Regions from separate parts of the Zoogloea sp. genome, predicted to be linked through region 3. Evidence: predicted binding sites of a transcription regulator. Region 3 holds the regulator's gene; each other region holds the start of a gene.
What was found. Region 3 encodes FNR, which switches genes on or off when oxygen is low (the NO sensors DNR and NnrR bind a similar motif). Its sites were predicted from a motif close to TTGANCTAGNTCAA; they were not measured.

Region 1: ACE3RX_RS19070 (cytochrome c oxidase subunit 3 family protein) is a predicted target of FNR. The motif match lies at 2,310-2,323, and genes of this name have one in related genera.
Region 2: ACE3RX_RS05460 (DUF3079 domain-containing protein) is a predicted target of FNR. The motif match lies at 2,746-2,759, and genes of this name have one in related genera.
Region 4: ACE3RX_RS19770 (hemerythrin domain-containing protein) is a predicted target of FNR. The motif match lies at 1,373-1,386, and genes of this name have one in related genera.

Annotation. Positions count from the first base shown of each region.
Region 1 is NZ_JAYSDK010000036.1:50,962-55,093, forward strand. It holds gene ACE3RX_RS19055 (AmpG family muropeptide MFS transporter) at 1-783, opposite strand, end outside; gene ACE3RX_RS19060 (hypothetical protein) at 895-1,209, shown strand; gene ACE3RX_RS19065 (diguanylate cyclase) at 1,237-2,211, opposite strand; gene ACE3RX_RS19070 (cytochrome c oxidase subunit 3 family protein) at 2,358-2,948, shown strand; gene ACE3RX_RS19075 (cytochrome C oxidase subunit IV family protein) at 2,945-3,217, shown strand; gene ACE3RX_RS19080 (CbbQ/NirQ/NorQ/GpvN family protein) at 3,214-4,011, shown strand; gene ACE3RX_RS19085 (trimeric intracellular cation channel family protein) at 4,117-4,132, opposite strand, start outside.
Region 2 is NZ_JAYSDK010000006.1:86,286-90,417, forward strand. It holds gene ACE3RX_RS05445 (hypothetical protein) at 1-90, shown strand, start outside; gene ACE3RX_RS05450 (VIT1/CCC1 transporter family protein) at 115-1,224, shown strand; gene ACE3RX_RS05455 (MBL fold metallo-hydrolase RNA specificity domain-containing protein) at 1,292-2,704, shown strand; gene ACE3RX_RS05460 (DUF3079 domain-containing protein) at 2,817-3,035, shown strand; gene ACE3RX_RS05465 (PAS domain S-box protein) at 3,077-4,132, opposite strand, start outside.
Region 3 is NZ_JAYSDK010000027.1:11,277-15,408, reverse strand. It holds gene hemN (oxygen-independent coproporphyrinogen III oxidase) at 99-1,493, opposite strand; gene fnr (fumarate/nitrate reduction transcriptional regulator Fnr) at 1,612-2,346, shown strand; gene ACE3RX_RS15920 (SirB2 family protein) at 2,362-2,748, opposite strand; gene ACE3RX_RS15915 (MBL fold metallo-hydrolase) at 2,820-3,560, opposite strand; gene ACE3RX_RS15910 (chemotaxis protein) at 3,568-4,132, opposite strand, start outside.
Region 4 is NZ_JAYSDK010000039.1:41,329-45,460, forward strand. It holds gene ACE3RX_RS19760 (flagellar brake protein) at 1-340, opposite strand, end outside; gene ACE3RX_RS19765 (DnaJ family domain-containing protein) at 435-791, opposite strand; gene ACE3RX_RS19770 (hemerythrin domain-containing protein) at 817-1,311, opposite strand; gene ACE3RX_RS19775 (ClpXP protease specificity-enhancing factor) at 1,413-1,844, opposite strand; gene ACE3RX_RS19780 (glutathione S-transferase N-terminal domain-containing protein) at 1,919-2,515, opposite strand; gene ACE3RX_RS19785 (cytochrome c1) at 2,620-3,366, opposite strand; partial or broken gene ACE3RX_RS19790 (cytochrome bc complex cytochrome b subunit) at 3,381-4,132, opposite strand, start outside.

The DNA.
Region 1 (4,132 bases), on a different contig from region 3:
GATCTCGGTCTTCGAGAAGCCCATGTCCAGATAGAAGGGCGTCGCCAGCGCGGTACACAGGGAGTCGCCAAGCTTGTAGAGGAAGATGAAGGCCAGCACCACCAATGCGGAACGTACCCCGTGGCGGCCGAAGAACTCCCGGAACGGCTCCACCACCGCGTCACGCAACGTGCGTGGCGCTCCGGTAGCCGTCGCAGGCTCCTTCACCAGCAGCGTCATCACCAGGCCCGGCGCCATGAACAGCGCCGTCACCAGGAAGACCTGGGCCCACGGCAAGTGATCGGCGAGCACCAGCGACAACGAACCCGGCACCAGTCCGGCCAATTTGTAGGCATTGACGTGGATCGCGTTACCAATACCCAGCTCGATCTCCGGCAGCAGCTCGCGCCGGTAGGCGTCGAGCACGATGTCCTGGGTCGCCGACAGGAAGGCTATCAGTGCCGTCAGCCCGATTACCAGGCCGAGATCCGCCGTCGGCGACACGCTTCCCAGCCAGGCGATTGCGGCCAGCAGCAGCACTTGCGTCGCCCCCATCCAGCCACGGCGGCGGCCGAGCAGCGGCAGGGCGTAGCGGTCGAGAAAAGGCGACCAGATGAACTTCCAGGTGTAGGGAAACTGGATCAGCGCAAAGGCGCCGATGGCCTTCAGCGACAGCCCCTCGGTCTTCAGCCAGGCGGGGATGAGATTGAGCAGCAGGTACAGCGGCAGCCCGGACGAAAAACCGGTCAGCACGCAGATCAGCATGCGGCGGTTGGCAAGGGCACGCCAGGGGGATTCGGTCATGGGAGGCACGGCTTGGAACGGACCGGGAATGATAACAATCGGTTACTTGCTTCCGTTGATGCAGCGCCGAAAAATGCACTCATGCAGGACAGAAGAACAACAGGAGGCAGCATGCACCAGGTCATCGTCGTGTTGCGGGCCGACCGGGAATATGAATTCACCGTGCACGCCGACGAAATCGCCGGGCTGAGCGGCGAAGCCGCGCGGGCCTGGCTACTCGGGGAGTTCGAAGCTCTCGAATGCACGCCCAGCAATCCGATGGGCAAGGTGCTGATCCTCGACGTGATCCTCAACATCGCCAAATACTGTGGTGAGGCCCGCTTTGCCCACGGGGGGGAATGGGCGAGGCGTTTTGCAGCCTGTGTCGGGGTGGCCCTCGACCGACGGGCCGTCAGGGTGGACGTGCCGGCCTTCGTGGTCGGCTGAGCGCCCAGGCCGGGACTCGGGCAGGCCCTAGCCTCCTGCCACCATGGCCGCTTCGGCAACAACGGAGCAGGCCTCAGCCCGGTTACGCCCATTCCGCTTGGCCTGGTAGAGGTTTGCGTCGGCGTTGCGGAACAGCAAGGCCAGGCGGCCCTCCGCCCGAGCGACATACGCGCCGCCCACGGACAGGGTCACGATGCCCCAATCCGCATTGTGGGCATGGAGAATCTCCAGCTTCCGGACCGCAGCAAGGAGCTGCTCGGCGACGGTCAGGTAATCCACTTCCGTGCAACGCGGCATCAGCACCGCGAACTCCTCGCCACCGTAGCGGGCAACGAAGGCATCACGGCTCACGCCCTTCGCGACGGCGCGCGCCACCACTCCGGCCATCGCGGCAGCAATTGCCCGCAGACAGTCATCACCAGCCTGGTGGCCATAGTGGTCGTTGTAGCGCTTGAAATTGTCCACATCGATCAGCAACAGGCCAAACGGCGCGCCACACAGCTGGGCCTCGCTCCACTGGTGGTCAAGGCGCAAGTCCATGTAGCGGCGGTTGTAGATACCGGTCAGACCGTCCTGGTGGGCCAGCGCCTCGAGCTTGTGGTTGGCCTCAAAGAGCTGCTTGCGCAGGCCGGCGATGCGCGCCATCGCGTTCATCTTGGCCTGCAGCACGGTCTCGGGCACCGTCTTGGCGATGAAATCATCACCGCCGGCTTCGATGGCAGTGACCAGATTCTCGGGTGTATCGGAAGCAGTCAGGAAGATGATCGGCGTCCATGCCCAGTCCTGTCTTGCCTCGAAGGCCCGGATCCGCTCGGCGGCCACGAAGCCGTTCATCACCGGCATTTCCACATCCATCAGCACAAGATCGGGCGGACAGCAGCAGAAGCTGTCGACGCCCAACTGGCCGTTCTCGGCCTGCGTCACCTCATGGCCGAGCAGGGTCAAGCGGGCCGCCATCACGGCCGCCACCGCACGGGAATCGTCTACCAGCAGAATCCGCATCGTGCTCACTTCCGATTTTTTATATCGAAAGTAATAGTAGCGCAGTCCACGCAGGAAATTGGTCCCATTACACATGCCTTAACAAGTCCTCGCGGAACTTGGGACAGATCAAGGTTTTGGTGACCCCAGGTGGCCAAACTGCCGGCATGGACATCGCCCCCGACACTTCCCGCGCCACCCCGGCCGCCGCGCCGCCGGGGGATCTGGCGATCTGGTTCTTCATCCTCGCCGAGCTGCTCGCCTTCGGCGTGTTCTTCGCTGCCTACGCTTTCGGCCGAGCGCACAACGTCGAGCTGTTCAACGAGATGCAGAAAACGCTGAACCGCGAGGCCGGGGCCATTAACACCGTGCTGCTGATCACCGCCAGCTGGTGCGTGGCTCGCGCCGTCGAGGCGGTCGGCCGCAGCCGCTCGGCAACCGGCGCGCGCTGGCTGCTGGCCGGCATCGCCTGCGGCGGCGGCTTCCTGGTGGTGAAGGGGTTTGAATACGCCGACAAGCTCGGCGCCGGCATCAACCTGTCCACCAACACCTTCTACATGTTCTACCTGTCGCTGACCTTCTTCCACTTCATGCACGTGATCCTCGGCCTGGTGATCCTCGTCGCCCTGTGGGTGAAGACCCGCCAGGGTGCCTATGGCCCGGCCGACATGAACGGCATCGAGAGCGGTGCGGCCTACTGGCACATGGTGGACCTCGTGTGGATCGTCCTCTTCCCCCTCGTTTATGTGATGCGATGAACACCCGTCACCTCAACACCGTCTGGGTCGTGCTGATGCTCGCCACGCTGGCCACGCTCGGCATCGGCGAGTTCGGCGCCCGCTTCGGGCTCGCCGGCCCCTTGGCGATGGCCGCCCTGCTGGTCATCTGCTTCGTCAAGGGCCGCCTCGTAGTGCTCGACTTCATGGGCCTGCGGGGAGTCAAATTCTTCTGGCGCGGCCTGCTGCTCGGCTGGCTGCTGCTCGTTTCGGCGCTGATCGCCATCGCCTACTGGGTTGCCCTCAAATGAACGCACCGCTGCCTACCGAAATCCCCTTCTACGAAGCCGCCGGCAACGAGATCACGGTCTTCGAGCAAGCCTGGAAGAACCGCCTGCCGCTGCTCATCAAGGGCCCCACCGGCGTCGGCAAGACCCGCTTCGTCGCCCACATGGCCGCCCGTCTGGGCCTGCCGCTATACACCGTGGCCTGCCACGACGATCTCACCGCCGCCGACCTGGTCGGCCGCCACCTGCTCGGCGACGGGCAGACGGTGTGGTGCGACGGACCGCTGACCCGTGCAGTGCGTGAAGGCGGCATCTGCTACCTGGACGAAGTGGTGGAAGCCCGCCGCGACACCACGGTAGTGATCCACCCGCTGGCCGATGACCGCCGCACGCTGCCTATCGAGCGTACCGGCGAAGTCCTCCACGCACCGGACCGCTTCATGCTGGTGATGTCCTACAACCCGGGCTACCAGAACTTCCTCAAGGGTCTCAAGCCTTCCACCCGCCAGCGCTTCGTCAGCCTGCGCTTCGACTTCCCCGCGGCCAGCCGCGAAGAAACCATCCTTGTCGGCGAAACCGCCTGCGACCCGCTGCTGGCCCGCCAGCTCGTCTCCATCGCCCAACGCCTGCGCAGCCTGAAGGACGTGGACCTGGAAGAAGTCGTGTCGACGCGCCTGCTGGTCTACGCCGCCAAGCTCGTCAAGGTCGGCCTCGACCCGGTGGAGGCCTGCCGCTCGGCGCTGGTGGAGAGCCTCACCGACGACGAGGACGTGGCGGACGCACTGCTCGAAGTGGTGAAGGCGACCTTCGGGCGCTGAGCCCTGGGCCAGCCCAGGCCAAGCGCCCGCTTCCGTCCCCCTGCCTTTCCCCCTGTAGGGGCGAATTCATTCGCCCCTACAGTAGCCCCCCCAGAGCAGACGCCCTCAGAGCCCCTTTTCG
Region 2 (4,132 bases), on a different contig from region 3:
GCGCTGGAGCACACACGCAAATATCTCGAAGAGGCACCCTGTCGGGTCGATGCCCCTCGCGGCCATCCACCTGGCGATGACTGCCAATAGTCTTTCGGCTGGAGGACGCTGGTCATGGACAAGGATGTCGAGCGTTACTACCGGAACTGGCGCGATGAGCAGGACGGCGCCGCCTTGTATGCCGGACTGGCCCGGGCCGAGACCGATCCGGTGCGCCAGGACCTTTTTCACCAGCTGTCCCAGGCCGAACTGAGTCACGCCGCCCACTGGCGAGGCAAGCTCGATGAGGCTGGCGTCGGCGTCGAAGTCCATGCGCCGGGGCTGCGCACGCGGATGCTGGTGTGGCTGGCCCGGCGTTTCGGGCCGCACTTCGTGTTGCCGGCCTTGGCCACGGCGGAGTTCGCCGACCGCGACAAATATGCCGGCCAGCCCGGCGCGGAGGCTTTGTCCGGAGAAGAGCGTTCCCATGCGGCGATCATCGAGGCTGTCAATCGGCGCGGCGGGCACGTCGGCGCAGATATCGCGCGGGCCGAGCGTTGGCACGGGCGTGGCTCGGGGAACGAGTTGCGGGCGGCGGTCCTCGGTGCCAACGACGGACTGGTGTCCAGCCTGTGCCTGGTGATGGGCGTGGCGGGGGCCGGGGCTTCGTCCAACACGATCCTGCTCACAGGCCTGGCCGGCCTCATCGCAGGGGCCGTCTCGATGGCGCTGGGAGAATGGCTGTCGGTGACGAATGCCCGTGAATTTGCGTCCACCCGCGTCGCGCAGGAACGCCAGGAACTGGAAGAAAACCCGGAGGCCGAGCGCAAGGAGCTGGCCCTGATTTTCCAGGCCAAGGGGCTGGCCCGGGAGGACGCCCAGCGGGTCGCCCGCGACATGATGCGTGACCGGGACACCGCGCTCGATACGCTGGTGCGGGAGGAACTCGGCATCGACCCCGCCGAGATGGGCGGCAACCCGTGGAGCGCCGCGGCGGTGTCGTTTGCCTTGTTCGCGGCGGGTGCGATCTTTCCAGTGCTGCCGTATTTCCTGACCGGCGGCCCGTTGGGCATGGTCTGGAGCCTGTCCCTCAGCGCTGTGGGGCTGGGCGGGATAGGGCTGGCAACCTCCTTGTTCAGCGGGAGGAGTCCGGTGTATTCGGTGGTGCGTCAGATCCTGATCGGCGCCGCAGCGGCCGGGGTGACCTACGGCAGCGGCGCGCTGATTGGCGTGTCCATCGGCTGAAAGGCACGTCCTGCCTTGCGTTCGGGTGAGCGGAGGTTCATGCTGGACGCGAAAGGAGGCGGTAAAAATGCGTGTCAGCTTCTTTGGCGCGGCCGGCGAAGTCACGGGCTCGTGCACCTTGGTGGAAACAGGCGATCTGCGTTTCCTTGTCGATTGCGGCATGTTCCAGGGCGGCGGCGAGGCCCGCCTGAAGAACCAGCGCGCACTGGATTTCGGATTCGATGTACGCGAGATCGATTTCGTGCTGCTCACCCATGCCCATATCGACCACTCCGGGCTCCTGCCGCGCCTGGCCGTGCTGGGCTTCCGCGGCCCGATCTACGCGACGCCGGCGACGATAGACCTGCTGGAAGTGCTGCTGCTCGACAGCGCCCACATCCAGGAAAAGGAATCTGAGTGGCAGTTACGCCATCAGCGGCGTAGTGGCAAGAATGGACGCAGCGTGCATCCGCCGCTGTACACCGTGGCCCAGGCCCAAGCCACATTGCCGCTGCTGAGGCCGGCGACTTACGGCAAGCTCATTCACCCAGCCGAAAGCATTCAGGTGTGTTTCCACGATGCGGGCCACATCCTTGGTTCGGCCTGGCTGGAAGTGACGGTCAGCGGCGAAGGCAAGCCGCGCAAGCTGGTGTTCTCTGGCGATCTGGGCATGCGCGACCGGCCGGTTCTGAACGACCCGGAACCCGTTGTGCCGACCGCTGATGTGCTGCTCATCGAGTCGACCTATGGCGACCGCCTGCACCGGCCGCTACAGGAAACGGAAGACGAGATCGTTGCCGCCTTCGGGCGGACGCAGGCCTGCCACGGCAACTTGATCATCCCGTCCTTCGCGGTGGGACGTACCCAGGAAATCATCTACATCCTGGCCGATCTCGTGCGGCGGGAAAGGCTGGCCCCGCTGAAGGTCTATGTGGACTCGCCGATGGCCAACGAGGCCACCCGCATCACGCTGGCCCACCCGGCGCTGCTCGACGACGAGACCCACGAACTGACCGCCTGGCTGCGCGAACACCCGAACCGGATGAAGGTGGAGTTCGTCGCCGATGTGGAGGCCTCCCGGGCCCTCAATGAAGTCCGCAGCGGCGCGGTGATCATCTCCGCCAGCGGCATGTGCGAGGCGGGGCGCATCAAGTACCACCTGCGCGAAAACCTGCCGCGCAGCGAGTGCAGCGTGCTGATCGCCGGCTTCCAGGCCGCTGGTACGCTTGGCCGCCGCCTTGTAGACGGCGCCCGGCTCGTGCATATCTTTGGTGAGGCTGTGCCGGTGCGTGCGCGCATCTACACGGTGGGTGGACTGTCGGCCCATGCCGATCAGGCCGGGCTCATCGCTTGGCTGAAGGGATTCCACGCGCCGCCGCGCCACACCTTCGTGGTCCATGGGGAAGCGGCGGCGGCAGCCCATTTTGCCGAGGCTGTCGGCGTGGAGTTGGGCTGGCATGAGGTGAGCGTGCCGCAGCAGGGCGACAGCGTGAACCTGTGAGTGCAGCTTCCTGATCGTCGAGGCCTTGTCATCCGGTCTTCTTGCCCCAGATCAAAGCCCCTAGGGAATAGCTGAGTAAACTGCTCAACATTATTTGCCAAGGAGCAGTGTGATGGCGAAGAGGTTTCCCTTGCATCCGGCCCATCCGGAGCGGATCTGCTGGGGCTGCGACAAATACTGCCCGGCCGACTCACTGGCCTGCGGCAATGGCTCGGGCCGGACCCTGCATCCGGCAGAAATGCTCGGTGACGACTGGTACTGTCATGGCGACTGGGGACTTGATGAGGCAGAGAGCCCTGTCGTGCCGGCGCCCGCCGATCGGTCGCGCTGAGCGCCTCTTGGGCTGCCGGGCTGATTACGGCGGCTGCTCCTTCACGATCTGTTTGTGAGCGCCTGCAAGAGCTCGAAGGCGAGCTTGAAACCCAGGTTTTCGACGGCCGCTGCCACCGGGATGATCGCCGTGATGCCGAAGCGGGCCTCCAGCCCGGGCCTTTGTTTTTCAAACGCGTCGAGGGTTGCAAAGTCATTGTTTTGCAGGCCAGCGAGCAGGTCCGCCAGGGCCTCGTCGCCGATCGGCGGGGCGTCCTGCCCCGTGGCGGCAGGCGAGGGCTTCAGCCAGGTTTCGGCAGAGGTAAACAGGCCGTGCAGCGCGGCCTCGAGCTGCACCAGATCTTTTTCCCCTGCCGCCTGGTCGCCTCCTTCGTAAGTGGCCTCGAGCCGCGCGGCAAGCTCGGTAACTTCGATGGCCGACAGATTGCCGGCGGCGCCGCGCAGTTTGTGCATGCGTTGCCGTGCCGTTGTGAAATCTCCGCGGGCAAGGGCGAACCGCACTTCATCGACAACTCCGCAGAACTCGTCGCGCACCCGGGCGAGGGAGGAGAGGAGCAATCCGCGGTCGCCGAGCAGGCGCCGGTGGACCGAGGGTATGTCGATGCCGGTAATCTCAGGGAAGTCGGAGGCTGGTTCTGAAGATTGCGTTGGGGTAGGGGCCTTGCTGCTGTCTTCGATTGCATGGCCGGCCCAGCGTCGTGCGGTGGCAACCAGGGTATCGAGCTCGAAGGGTTTGGCGAGAAAGTCGTTCATGCCCGCCTGCATTGCCCGTTCCCGCTGGCTTGGCAGTGCGCCGGCGGTCAATGCAACGATCGGCAGATCGGCCAGCCCAGCTTCGTTGCGGATCGCCCGCGTCGTGTCAATGCCGTTCAGCTCGGGCATCTGAATATCCATCAGGACCAGATCGAAGGCGTCCGGCGCAGCCTTGAGTCTTGCGACGGCGGCGTGGCCACTGTCGGCGACCTGGCAGCGGGCGCCCTCCAGTTCCAGCAGGCGGCGGGCGATATCGAGATTGACAGGGCTGTCGTCTACAACCAGCACCCGCAGGCCGGCGAGGCGGGGGCCTTCGCTGGTCGGGAGATCGAGCGGCTGCTCCTG
Region 3 (4,132 bases):
GACAAACAAAAACGCCCCGTGGGCAACACGGGGCGCGTTCCAACACATGGCTCGGCATTCTAGCCCGCTCGCCTCGGAGCGGCCAGCCGGCCGGAAGTTCAGATCACCTTCGAGTAACGGGTACGCTCCCGATCGGCACGCAGATACTTGTCGAAGACCATCGCGATGGCGCGTACCAGCATGCGGCCCGCCGGCAGCACGGTGATCCACTGCCTGTCGATCTTCAACAGGCCGCCCTTCTCCATCTCGCGCAGGTCGGCGAGTTCGGCCGCGAAGTACTTGTTGAAGTCGATCAGGTGGGCAATCTCAATGGACTCGATGGACAGCTCGAAGTGACACATCAGCGCCTGGATGATCGCCCGCCGCAGCAGGTCATCCGGCGTCAGCTCGATGCCGCGCAGCACCGGCAGGCGACCGGTGTCGATGATGTCGTAGTACTCGTCGAGCGTCTTCACGTTCTGCGCGTAGGTCGGCCCGACCTTGCCGATCGCCGACACGCCGAAGGCCAGCAGGTCGCACTCCGCGTAGGTGGAATAACCCTGGAAGTTGCGGTGGAGGCGCCCCTGGCGCTGGGCCGTGGTCAGCTCGTCGTCCGGCTTGGCGAAGTGATCCATGCCGATATACACGTAGCCAGCCTCGGTCAGGCGGCGGATCGCCAGTTGCAGAATCTGCAGCTTGGTTTCGCCCGACGGCAGCTGCGCGTCGATGATGCGGCGCTGGGGCTTGAACAGGCTCGGCAGGTGCGCGTAGTTATAGATCGACAGGCGATCCGGCGACAGGGCCAGGATCTGCTCGAGGGTACGGTTGAAGCTGATGACGTTCTGCTTGGGCAGGCCATAGATCAGGTCCACGCTGACCGACTTGAAGCCATGGGCCCGCGCCGCGTCGATCACCAGCTTGGTTTCTTCCTCGCTCTGAACGCGGTTGACCGCCTTCTGCACATCCGGGTTGAAATCCTGGATGCCGACGCTCATGCGGTTGAAACCCAGTTCAGCCAACAGCGCGACGGTGGCTTCATCCACCTTGCGCGGATCCACCTCGATGGAATACTCACCGTCCGGCACCAGCGTGAAGTGCTTGCGGACCATGCCCATCAGGCGACGCAGTTCGTCGTGGGACAGGAAGGTCGGGGTGCCACCGCCCAGATGCAACTGCAGGACTTCCCGCGGCCCATCGAGCCTGGCCGCCTGCATGTCCACTTCTTTTTCGAGATAATCCAGATACTTGGCGGAGCGACCATGATCCTTGGTGATGATCTTGTTGCACGCGCAGTAGTAGCAGATCGTATTGCAGAAAGGGATGTGGAAGTATAATGAGAGCGGTTTGCCGATTCCGCCGACGGTGCGTCTCCCGAGCCAGTCGCTCAAGGCTTCGGAGTTGAACGCCTCGACGAAGCGATCCGCGGTCGGGTAGGACGTATACCTCGGGCCATTCACATCAAACTTGCGAATGAGCTCGGGATCGAATATCAGGTCTTTTTGTGTCGTGTTCATGGTGCACTTCTGTTGGTTGCGCGGAACGATCGCAGAATCGATCCAAAACAGTATTGACGTGGATCAAAGGGCCCCAAACGTTGGTAAATCCTTCCAGTTCAGGTGATTGCGCGTGCAGATGAAATCGGTGATTCCGGTGACGGTCGTGGACATCAAGGTCGCTTGCTCCCAGTGCAACCTGCGGGAATTGTGTCTTCCCTTCGGCCTCGACCCCAATGAGATCGACCAGCTCGACGAGCTCGTCGGCAGCCGCCGCAAGATCAAGCGGCAGCAGCACCTCTACCGCTCCGGCGACTCTTTCGAGGCGATCTATGCGATCCGCGCCGGCTCCTTCAAAACCGACGTGATTCTCGAGGATGGGCGCGACCAGGTGACCGGCTTCCAGATGACCGGCGAAGTGCTGGGCCTGGACGGCATCAGCACCGAACACCACTCCTGCAACGCCATCGCGCTGGAAGACAGCGAGGTCTGCGTGATCCCGTTCAACCGGCTCGAAGAGCTGTCACGGGAGGTAGAGAGCCTGCAACACCAGTTCCACAAGATCATGAGCCGCGAGATCGTCCGCGATCATGGCGTGATGATGCTGCTCGGCTCGATGCGCGCCGAGGAACGCCTGGCGGCGTTCCTGCTGAACATGTCCCAACGCTTCACAGCGCGGGGCTTCTCGCCGTCCGAGTTCCACCTGCGCATGACGCGCGACGAAATCGGCTCCTATCTCGGCCTCAAGCTTGAAACGGTGTCCCGCGCCTTCTCCCGCTTCCAGGAAGAAGGCCTCGTTGCCGTCCAGCAGAAGCACATCCGCATTCTCGACACGCCGGGCCTGAAACGCCTGCTCAACCACCACGCCGCCTGACGGCGGCGACTGGCCTCACAGCCAGGCCAGCCAGCCAAGCGGGTTCTTGCTGACCGCCACCGACACGATCCACGACAGGGTCGCCAGCGCGCCAAGCAAGGCAATAGCCCGCTGAGCGCGCGGGCGCGTCGCCTTCAGCGCTACACTCCCCAGCCCGATATAGACGAGCAAGCCGAGCACCTTGGCGGTCAGCCAGGCATGGACGAAGGGATACTGCGCCGCCATCCAGGCCAGGCCGAGCGCGCTCCCCAGCAAGCAGGAATCGACGAGATGAGGCAGTACCCGCGTCAGGCGGGCCTGCAGCAGCGGTGAGCCGCTCAGCGACCACCAGCCCCGCAACGCGAAGCCGCAACCGCTGAGCACCACGCAGGTAATGTGAAAATGCTTGAGAGCCAGATACATGCCGCGCCTCCGTGTTTCCGCCGCGGCGCCCCGGCTGCCGGCGGGCCCCGCAAAAGCGGGGCCGCGACACTTTAGCTGCGCAGCACGCCGACTTCCAGCGCGGCAAACCAGTTGATGAAACGCTGCACGTCCGCCCCTTGGTAGATGGCCCCATGCTGCGGCACCAGCATGTCGATCTCCAGGCGGGAGACCCGCTCGCACCAGTCGCGTTTGGCCCGGTCCGAACCCATCCAGCGCTTGTGGAAGCCCTCCGCATGGCGGATGTGGCGGGAAAAATCCTGGACGTACAGATCGTTGTTATCCGCTGGCAGCAAGGCCGCGCCGACATCGCCGGAAAAGAGGATCTTGGCCTTCGGATCGTACAGGTGGAAATTGCCGGACGAGTGCAGGTAATGGGCCGGAATAGCCTGCAGTTCCAAGCCGTCGAGACGAATCGTCGTGCCCTGATCGGGGATCGGCACGAAGGTCGAGTCCTGCCCGCCAAAATGAGGCAGAAAGCTCTGCCACAACCAGCTGGTGTAGCACTTCAGATCAGGCTTGAACTCCAGCCACAAGGCCAGCGAGGAAATAATGTCCGGATCCTGATGGGACGCGAAGATCCCCGCCAGCCTTGTCGGATCACACTCCGCCGACAAGGCCGAAAAGACCGCCGGAAAGATCTCGATGCCACCCGGATCGCACAGCAGGGCTTCATCGCCGTGAACCACCACGTATTCATTGGTATCGATGATGTAACCGGGCTTGGTGGCATCCCGCGCGATCGCCAGCCAGCGGTGTTCCTCGTCCTGGTAGATGCAATGGGCCTGTTTCATGGGTTTCCTAATCCTTTACGAGGCGTTCCTTGCCAAGAACCTCGAGTGACCGCTTGATCTGGGCGATCACCTCGGCAAAATCCGTCGACACCTGCATCAATGCTGCACTGAAGCCGCCGCCATAAGCCGCCTCGATCTTGGCCGATCGGGCCAGAACACCACCCAGCTCAACCAGCTGCTGGGTTTCCTCGACAGCCGCACGCAACCGCAGGTCAAGCCCCCGGAGGCGGCTCTGCTGCTCGGCCAACCGGGCTGCACCACGCCTTCGGGCTTCCCTCGCCCCCGGCACACCTTCACCGCTGAGCTTGAGCGCGTCAGCCAGGATGCGTGCGATGCGCTGCTGCTGGACGACGCCGGTAACGCTACCCACCGAACCGGAAGTCATTTCGCGCAGGGATGCCATGTGACGGGTCAGATCCTGCGCAAACCGGCGCAGCTCGTTGGACAGCACGCCGAAGCCAAGCGCCGCATTGCCTGCCCGCTTGGCGAGGAAGATCGCATTGAGCGCCATCAGGTTGATACGAAAGGCCGTCGCCACAACGGCCTTGATCTCCTCATTGACGCGGACGATG
Region 4 (4,132 bases), on a different contig from region 3:
GGACGCTCTTGCCTTTCAGGTAACCGATCAGCTTCACGTAGTAGCGTTGCTGGCCGCTATCTGTCTGGACCTGCAACTGCAGGGTGTCACCGATGTCGAGCTTGATTTCGTCGAAGGCGCACAAATCGTCCGACGGTCGCTCGCCGCTCTCGGTATTCACGCGTGTCTCGCGCAGGTTGAGCTTGCGGAACAGGCCGCGCTCCATCAGGGCGCGCTTCTGGCTCTCGGTCTCGACAACCACGCCGCGGGCCAGCAACAGCTGCTTCTTCTCATCGTAGAGCGGCCAGTCCACCGGCTTGCCGACCTCGATATCACCGGTATTGATTCGCACGTAAGACATAAGCCATCCACCGTCGTCTGCCCAATCTCACGCAGATATCGACACGCCACCATACGACTTTAGAAATAATCCGGCCGAAGATCCGGCAGCAACATCATTTTGCGTCAGGATTCGCGGCCATCCGCCGCAAGAGCGCGGCCGAGACGTGGGCCAGGCCAGCCGCCTCGATGCGTGCCAGCAGAGCAGTCATGCGCAGGACCCGCCGCACACTGGCGGGTTCGTCGACCTGCACGCCCTGCTCACAAAGCCGGCGCAACTCCCGAAGGTCGGCCATCGCTGGCGGCACGTAGCCGGCGTTACGCAGGATGCGGTTGCTCATCCGGACTTCGGATGGAACGAGGAGATCGTCATCCAGCACAAGCGGGCGCCCTTCCCCCGGGAGACCGGACAACTGCCCTTTGGCGACCGCCTCGCGGATGCGCTGTTCCGCCAGGCAATCAAAGATACTCATGAAGCGCAGCCCGCACCGAGCCGCTTCAGGCTGCCTCGGACTCCGCCTCGCTCTTGGCCGGCGGCGTACAGCAGGCTGACGAGCCGTCGGCGCAGCCCTCATCCTTGGGCGGATTACGGATCTCGCCGGTCTCCGTGTCGAAACCGATGGATTCGAGGTAGGCAGCAAGGGCCGCATCCATCGACGCCACGTGGTTGTCGAACCACAGCGGCAATTCCTGGATCAACTGTCGTCCCAGCGCGACGTCGCCCCGCTCCAGGCGCTTGCGCACATCGCTACAGACCGCCAGCACGCGATCGTGCTCAGCCTTGTGGCAACCGGGGAAGCCGACGATCTCCATCCAGCGGTTTTCCTGGTCGAAATGCTCGACGGTATGCGCGATGAAGACATCCATCGCCGCCAGCAGCGCTTCGCCGGACACGTCCAGCATGGCGTTGTAAGCCTCGACGAATTCCTGGTGGGTCTGATCCATCGGCCCCAGGCCGAGAGCAAGTTTGTCAGTCCATTCCATGGCTGCCATGACGGGAAACCTCGAAGAGTGAAACGGGGCGCAACTCTAACCCGAACGGAGCGGCCTAGCCCTGAGCCAGATCAAGCACCGCCCGGACGCCGGGCGCGGTTTTATTTGACGAGCTTGAGGTGGCTGCGGAGACCACCCTTCGGCGGCTCAGGCATGTCGTCCGGCGCCTCCGCTGCAAGCTCGGGGGCCGCGGAGTCGAGATCGGCATCGCCGTCAGGAAGCTCGGAAACCTCGAAGGCCATTCCATGCCCATTTTCGCGGGCGTAGATCGCGGCCACGTTGTCGACGGGAATCGAGATGTTCTGCGCAACACCGCCAAAACGGGCCTGGAAAGCGATCAGTTCATTCCCCATCACCAGACTCTGGGTCGCGGCGGGACTCACGTTGAGGACGATCTGGCCATCCTGCACGAAATTGAGCGGTACGATGGTGTGCTTGTCGACGGCGACCGCGAGATAGGGCGTCAGCCCCTGATCGGTACACCACTGGAAAATCGCCCGGATCAGGTACGGCTTGGTGGAGATTTCGCTCATGACGAAGACTTTCCGGTGAGTGCCAAGATGAAGAGTTACCAACGGGGCCACGGGAGTGTGGCCCCGAAGGGCAATCAACGCCGCATGACCTTTTCGGACGGGGTCATCGCGTCGATGAAACCCTGGCGGCTGAAGATGCGCTCGGCGTACTTCATGAGCGGGGCAGCGGAACGCGGCAGTTCGATGCCGTAGTGATCCAGACGCCACAGCAGCGGCGCGATCGCGACGTCGAGCATGGAGAACTCTTCACCCAGCAGGAACTTCTGCTTGGTGAACATCGGAGCGAGCTGGGTCAGCTGGTCGCGGACGTGGGCGCGCTCCTTGTCGGCACCCTTGGGATTCTTCTCCAGGGCGTCGATGTGCGAGAACAGTTCGAGCTCGAAGGTGTGCAGCAGCTGACGAGCGCGCGCGCGCATGATCGGATCAGGCGGCATCAGCTGGGGGTGCGGGAAGCGCTCGTCGATGTATTCGTTGATGATGTTGGATTCGTAAAGCACCAGATCGCGATCCACCAACACCGGAACCCGGTTGTATGGATTGATGACCGCGATGTCTTCCGGCTTGTTGAAGAGATCAACATCAATCACCTGGAAATCCATGCCCTTTTCGAAGAGCACGATACGGCACCGGTGACTGAAAGGATCTGTCGTTCCGGAATACAAATTCATCATCGTTGTGTTACCCCACGGATACTAAAAATCACGCACCACGCGCTTGGCGCGTGGTGCGTCTTGCTATATGGCAGCAAGGGACAGCTTCGGCCGGAAAGCACCGATCAGTGCACGTCTCTCCAGTAGTTCTTCTTCAGAAGATAGGAGAGAACGAACAGAAGGCCAAGGAAGGCGATTACAGCGGTACCGATCGACTTGCGCGTCTCGGCCATCGGCTCACCCATCCAGACCAAGTAGGAGACGAGGTCTGCCACGGCATGGTCGTACTCCTCAGCGGTCATCTTGCCCGGCTTGGCAGGCGCTTCGATCTCGATTTCCTTCGACTTGCCGCCATGGCCATCGTCATGCTCGTTGATCTTGGCGGTCGCTTCGCCCTGCAGTTCGTACAGCACATGCGGCATGCCGACGTTCTCGAAGACCTTGTTGTTCCAGCCGGTCGGACGAGCGTCATCACGGTAGAAGCTGCGCAGGTAGGTGTACAGCCAGTCGGCACCGCTGCCGAACTCGGACGCACGCGAGCGGGAGATCACGGTCAGATCCGGAGGCGCCGCACCGAACCAGACCTTGGCCTCGTCACGCTGCATCGCAATGCGCATCGGCTCACCAATCTTGTCCGCCGTGAACATCAGGTTGTCCTTGATCATCTGCTCGGACAGACCGATCTGCTGCAGCCGGTTGTAGCGCATGTAGCTGGCGCCGTGGCAGTTCAGGCAGTAATTGACGAACAGCTTGGCGCCGTTCTGCAGGGCAGCCGGCTCGGTGGAGAGCGGAGCCTTGTCCAGGTGCAGTTCAGGACCGCTGGCCAGGGCCATCAGCGGCGTGAACAGGAGAGCTGTCAAAAGTTTTTTCATGGCTTTCATTCTCATTAACCGGTCACGCGTTCGGGCTCGGGCTTGCACTTGTCCATCTTCGACCACCACGGCATGGTGATGAAGAACATGAAGTAGTACAGGCTGAACAGCTGGGCCACGGGAGCGCCCGGGATCACGCCGAAGAAAGCATAGGAAGGCGGCTTGGTACCGAGGAAGCCGAGAATGCCGAAGGCAATGACGAACAGCGTCAGCATGGTCTTGTAGATCGGACCACGATAACGGATCGACTTCACCGGGCTGCGGTCAAGCCACGGCAGGAAGGCCAGGATCACCACGCCTGCGCCCATCGCGACCACGCCCCAGAACTTGGCGTCGAGGCCGAACAGCGGCCACACCATCGCACGCAGCAGGGAGTAGAACGGGGTGAAGTACCACACCGGCGCAATGTGCGGCGGGGTCTTCAGCGGGTCAGCCGGGATGAAGTTGTTGTACTCGAGGAAGTAGCCACCACCTTCAGGTGCAAAGAACACGATGAAGGAGAAGACGATCAGGAAACCGACCACGCCCACGATGTCCTTGACGGTGTAGTAGGGATGGAAGGGAATGCCGTCCAGCGGATGGCCATCCGGCCCCTTCTTCTTCTTGATTTCAACGCCATCCGGGTTGTTGGAGCCGACTTCGTGCAGCGCAACGATGTGAGCAACGACCAGGCCGATGAGGATCAGCGGCACGGCGATGACGTGGAAGGAGAAGAAGCGGTTCAGGGTCGCGTCGGACACCACGAAGTCGCCACGGATCACGATGG